DNA from 2 places in the Paenibacillus sp. IHBB 10380 genome. Region 1 is predicted to be linked to the other one. Evidence: riboswitches for the same ligand, from Rfam matches in the RefSeq annotation. Region 1 holds a riboswitch; the other holds the start of a gene.
What was found. Region 1 has a riboswitch for cyclic di-AMP ahead of UB51_RS04635 (hypothetical protein). Riboswitches for the same ligand answer to the same signal wherever they lie in the genome.
Positions count from the first base shown of each region.

Region 2: linked by a shared signal. The riboswitch ahead of UB51_RS22245 (resuscitation-promoting factor) and the one ahead of UB51_RS04635 (hypothetical protein) in region 1 are both predicted to bind cyclic di-AMP.

Region 1 is NZ_CP010976.1:1,049,367-1,052,585, forward strand. Features, by position in the region: gene UB51_RS26855 (VanZ family protein) at 1-876, shown strand, start outside; cyclic di-AMP (ydaO/yuaA leader) riboswitch at 1,279-1,445, shown strand; gene UB51_RS04635 (hypothetical protein) at 1,563-2,018, shown strand; gene hmpA (NO-inducible flavohemoprotein) at 2,061-3,219, opposite strand, start outside.
Region 2 is NZ_CP010976.1:4,904,417-4,907,635, reverse strand. Features, by position in the region: gene UB51_RS22245 (resuscitation-promoting factor) at 43-1,194, opposite strand; cyclic di-AMP (ydaO/yuaA leader) riboswitch at 1,466-1,678, opposite strand; gene UB51_RS22240 (TatD family hydrolase) at 1,878-2,648, opposite strand; gene UB51_RS22235 (HD domain-containing protein) at 2,699-3,219, opposite strand, start outside.

The sequences.
Region 1 (3,219 bases):
CTAATACCTGAAGGGATTCCTTTACATTATCCAATGGGGAGAGACTTTCAAAATTGGGTTTTTGAGTTGGGGAACTTTGTAGCATTTATACCTTTTGGGATTGTCATCCCACTTCTGTTTCGTTCTAGTTTTATTCGATTTATAATCTTATTTATTCTGTTTATTACGTTTCTTGAGACCTTACAAATGCATTCCCATTTAGGATCCTTTGATATTGACGATATCATCATTAATACATTAGGGGCTGCGGTAGGATTTTGTGCACAACGTTTAGTACCCCGTGATCGAGATAAATTTAAAGGGATCTGTAAAATTATCTTAACAGCAATTATACTTTCGATTGGAGTCACTGCCATTGTTGGTGGCATCAATAATTATTTAGAAAAAGGGGGTGACGAAGTCGTAGCCCTAAATGAACTTACATTAAAAGATGGGTCTGTACTGTGGGATGAAAGCATTTCCAGTTTTACAGCGGTCGAAACAAAGTTTGAGCCTCAAATTAATATGTACAGCAGAGAAAATACAAGAACTAACGAGTTTACGTATCTTTTAAATAGCAAATATACAAAAATATCAGGCTATATCGCTATACCAGATGATTTAATCAACAGTGCAAGCAAAGGGAATAGCAACATAATTTTTAGTGCAGATGGAACAGAAATTTATTCACTGGGTTTATCAGCTAAAAGTAGTGAGAATTCGCTCCTGTCTTTTGAAACCCCTTTAAACGGAGCAAATGAACTTACCATAAAAATTATTAACGATGTTCCAAATCCGATTACAAATGCCGTGATGTGGGACATTACTCTTACAGAAGTTAACACAGGACAAAAGATTATAAACAGCATTAAAGAAAAATTAAGATCACTGTTCTAACAAGTGCCTCATCCAGTTAATGAAAGAAATGAAATAAGCTTTCCTCCCATGGGAAGCTTATTTCATTATTATTCGTGTCTTGTATTGATGAGTTGTATCATATCCCTGGAAATTATTTCTGTAAAGAAAGACGCGGTTCAAATTTAGTTATATTTTACATTTCGGAATATATATTCAGCATCTATCTTCGATTTACTCTATCCAACTCTTTATTTCTCTTTATATCTTACAAATGATGAGAAGACTAGCATGACGTAGGATTTATGCGGAGAATCAATGACTATTCAATATGTATTCGCTTCCACATGCATTTTTACTCTAAATACGCAGAATAACCCTCTTATTAGCGTTTTACTTTTGAATACGATAGAGCGTATGATTCATTTCAATAACTTGACATTTTCATTTCAAACGCTGAATTCCCGAATAGGGAAATGGGGGAACCAACCGAGCCACGAAAAATGTGGTTTCATGGGGTGAATCCTTATGCTTGCAACACAAGCACTTAGGTAGGGCACTCTCAAGCCCGAATCCGACAGCTAACCTCGTAAGCGTAGTTGAGAGAGAACCGCGACCGTAGCCTCTACAGTACCGTCTATTTACTGTGGAAGAAGCCCAGGAGCCGAGTTTCTCTGCTCTAGGGCTTCTTTGTGTTTTTATTCTTTGTAGATGAGGAGAATCCTATCATGTTGCAATTAACTGAGTATTTCCCTTGCTTGGGAGAGAAGGAACGGTCTGAATTAAAAGTAAGCCATATGGAAATATTCCGATTTGATTCCAAATTAATAGAAACACGTAATCCGTGGGACAGCGAACTTTGCATCTGTGGATTGTTAAAAGTTTTCAGCCATGGCGTAGCTGGATATGCAGAGTACGTCATGCCGGACACAAGAAAAAATATCGACCTCGTTCAATGGGCTTCCGTCTTCATCCATTTAAAGGGCCTTTCCATTACGGAAAGTATGCGTTACGTACAAGATAAAAATGAAGCATGGGGATCCATTAGGAAGACATTAGTGGAATCCGCATTGAGCGATCTGATTTCGAATCTAAACAATCCTATTCAACAACTAGAAAGGGTCAGTCATTCTCGGGAACGTTCTTTTTTATTTGATCGTTCCCAAGCATACTTTGCGTTTTAGAGGTCTATTCTAATTAGAAGGCCCAGATAGACCCTCCTTGTATTATTCTTCCAAGCTACCTGCTGGGCCAAAGAATTCAAAGTGAATTCTTTCCTTGGGCACTTTCCATTCCAGTAGAGCCTTAAATATGGTGCTCATAAAAGGAGTAGGTCCGCAGAAATAGAAATCGGCGTTCGGATCTGCGACCTCTTGAAGCCATGGTAGATCGATGTAACCTGATTTATCGCAGTCTTCCCTTTCAGCTGGAGATTCATAGCACACATAGGATTTCAGATGAGGATGGTATTGAGTCAGTTCTTCTATTAATCCCTTCATGGCGTGAAGTCTTCCATGGATAGCAGCATGAATATAAGTTACCTCACGTTGAGGCTGTTCAGCAGTTAACGTCTCTAGCATACTCACCATTGGAGTTAGCCCAACGCCTCCACTGATAAGAACTACCGGGATATCACGATTTAGATCCAGTGTGAAGTCCCCAGCTGGGGCGCTCACTTCCAATACAGTGCCAACATCAACGGCTTCATGTAGGTAAGTAGATACAACGCCTGCCGGCTTATCCACGGCTGCGTCTTCTCGTTTAACGGTGATGCGGTAATAAGGCTGCCCTGATGCTGTTGATAGACTGTAGTGACGAATGTGGGTGTATTGTTCACCTTCAGGTTGAACACGGACGGTGATATATTGTCCCGGTAAATAAGAGGATATAGCGCCTCCGTCCTGAGGGGAGAGGTAGAAGGAAGTAATGAGTTCACTTTCTTTGATTTTTTGGCTTACGACAAAGTTTCTGAATCCACGCCAACCCCCAGGTACCTCCGCAGCTTCACGATACATATCTACTTCAACACCGATAAAAGTATCGGCGATTACGCCATAGGCCTTGGCCCAAGCACCGATAATTTCTGGAGTCGCTGCATCGCCAAGCACCTGCTGAATAGCAGATAATAGCGTTTCACCTACAATGGGGTAATGTTCTGGTAATACACCTAATGCACGGTGTTTCTCCGCAATTTGTTTTACTACAGGTAGAATGTTCTCTAATTGGTCAATATTAGCAGCAGCGGCGATCACGGCATTAGCAAGAGCAGTTTGCTGTTTACCTTGACGTTGATTGGCATGATTGAATATATTTAACAATTCGGGATGGTTCTCGAATAGCATGCTGTAGAAAGTGGTAGTGATGTTCTTTCCATGAACTTGTAAC
Region 2 (3,219 bases), 1.9 Mb from region 1:
AATATTATAGCATTAGAAAGCTGTTGTAAAACCTAAAGCAGATTAGTTAAGCTCTGGCTTTACAGGTCCGATCACATATACTGTTCTTCCTGATTTACGACCGAAGTTACGTGCATTCTGTAGAGAATCAAAGTACATATCGATCTTATTTCCATTGATGGCACCGCCCGTATCTTCTGCACGGCGGAAGCCCATACCTTCAATGTAAACCCACCAACCTAATGGAATCACATTAGGATCAACAGCAATTGTACGTCCTTCCGTTACACGAGTGCCCGAAGCAGTACGTGTACCAATCCCAGGCTCCTGTGATGAATAGGCAGTCATAGATACATTATTTAGTACTTTCTTGTAAGTAAAATCTACACCAGCCTTACTTACCTGATTGTTGGAGCTAACTTTGGTTATTGAACTCTTAGAATTAACCTTAGCTTGAGCCACAACTGCTTTAGGAGCTTCTACCTTCGTTCCTACCGCAATCACTTTATGCTGTGTCTTGGCCTGTACTTCTTTGCCTATCATACGCATAGACACCAGTTTGCCGTCTTGGTATATTTTCTCGATATTTTGAATGATCGTTCCGGTTTGCCCCTTCTGTACCACTTTGATATTGCCCTTCAAGACCGTTGCATCTGCTGTTTTAATAGTCCGAAAAGGTACTTTCTCTGTGCGTTGTACAGTCTGTTTGTTGATCCGAACGATCTTAATGTTCATATTATCTGTGACCGATGAGGTCAGAGAAGGAAATATTTTATCATCGCTCTCTAGTGAAAGTCCTAATTCATTCATAGCACCGTTCACTGTGCTCTTAGTTGTAAATCTAGTCTTCGTTCGACCATCTGCTGTCACTTGAATCTTAACTGCACGGGAAATTACTATTTTATCCCCGTCTACAAGTGAACCGTTCAAAGGCATGGAAACTTGATCTTCTGGCTTCAGTACTATAGCCTCTTCATCCAGCATTTCCTGAAGTATTGTCCGACTTGTTTCCACCGCTTTAACTTGACCATCTACCACCAGATACACTTGTTTGCGCGCTTGAAAACTAACAAGCAGCAAAATCATAAGAGTGATCGCGATTGAAATAATAGCTGCAAGTGAGATCTTACTTAAATACTCATGCCTCCATCGCAATGCGTAAGTCATGCTGGATGATGGTGAATCATGGGTTTCTTCTTGTTGAAAACCGCCCACTTTCCGATCCTCCTTCATAGCCTCGCCGTCTAAGATAACGCATGATTGTAATTGACGTGACTATATTTAAATTTTTACAGGACTCTTAACATAAAATACTGTCCTGCATCATGTACCCGTCTGCCCGACATGTTTGTCACCCCCTGTTAAACAACAGTATGATGACATCATTACCTTTATTCTAAAACAAAAGAAGCCAAAAGAAAGAGTTAGAGGAACTCTTTCGTGGCTTCCGCAATTGTTAGAACAATGGGAAATGTATGCACGAGGTTGCCTCTCTTCATAACGCTTACGAGGTTAGCTGTCGGGTTTGGACGAAAGAGAGCCGCCCTATCTTAGGTCATCCGCTCATGGCGCACGCCCTCAAATTCACCCCTAGACCCTAGTAAAGAAATCATATATGCCATCAACACAATTTTGTGAAGTATCTGGTCATATTGGTTTCCCCGTTCTCTTATACAAAGAGATTCAGCGAGACTGGTTCAGGAAATATTGCTGTTCTAATACAGAGCAGCTCATACCACTGAAAAGATGATATCCTGTTTACATGCATGTTGTAAAGGAGTAATCAACCACGTAAATCTGAATAAATGGTTAAAATAATGTAATATTCTCGCTTAATATGGTTAAAAAACCTTAATCATTCGCTTTTACTCGTTTTTACACCTGTTTTTCTCCATTTCTTACAAAATTCCAAATCGTTCCAGTGCGTTTCGGGTAGTTATTTGGGCCAACTCTTCGATGTCAACCCCTTTAATTTGGGCTGCAGCCTCTGCAACTAATCTTACATGCGCAGATTCATTTCTCTTTCCACGAAATGGATGCGGCGTCAAATACGGGGAGTCCGTTTCGATCAATAATCGATCCATAGGCACCTGTTGTAAGACCTCTTTTGGCTGCTTCGCATTCTTGAACGTAATCGGTCCGCCGAAGGATAAATGAAATCCCATATCCAAGCAACTTTTAGCAGTTTCCCAGCTACCTGAATAAGAATGCATAACACCACCAACTTCACTTGCCTTCTCCTCACGCAAAATTCTGACGACATCTTCGTGAGCATCCCGATTATGAATGACAATCGGCATATTAAGCTCCCGAGCTAGTCCGATTTGCTGACGAAATACACGGTGCTGAACATCCTTGGGAGAGGTATCCCAATAATAATCAAGACCAATTTCGCCGATGGCCACCACTTTATCGTGTTTGCATAAGGATGCAATCCACGCCATGTCTTCTTCCTTCATGGTAATGGCATCTTGAGGATGCCAGCCCACTGCCGCATAAATGAAATCATATTGCTCAGCCAATTTCATTGTCGTAGGAATGGTTTCTCGATTAAACCCTACGTTAATCATTTTGCTTACTCCCGCTTCTAACGCACTCGCTATGACCTCTTCGCGGTCTTCGTCGAATTGCGGTGCATCGAGATGCGTGTGTGTATCAAATAACATCATTCTAAAAAACTCCCTTCTTGTCGATCACTTGATGATTAATAAATATAATATTATGACTTGAATATACGAGCAACCGCAGGTGAGAACATGGGTAATGCCGCTTTAAGCTTCTCTTCTGGATAATAGAGGTGTTTGTTCCCCCGATGCAGTCCACTTATAGAACGTACAATATCCGACACTTCAGAAATTTCCAGTAACCGTTCTTGTCGATCCAATAGCAAAATTTGTTTCTGACTAGCCTCGTCGCCCGGATGAAAAACATCATAAGGGAGATCCGTGGGGAAATCACTTTCGAGATCATAATCGGGATTTAAACCTGCTTTTTGAAATTCCAGCTTAATTTCACTCATCATATCCTTATCCAAAGTTTCCAATTCCACATATTTATAAAGCCTGCGGTTTATAAAGCGACTACAAAGCTGACTCAGTATGTCATCTTCCTCCCCGATCCACTGCATAAATGCAGTCTGAAGGAGTGATTCATCCATTTGAAGGTATAACTCCACAGTCACATTATCCTCAAACAACCCTTGTAGTGGTTTTAGCATAAATTTAAATTGGAATTGGCCCC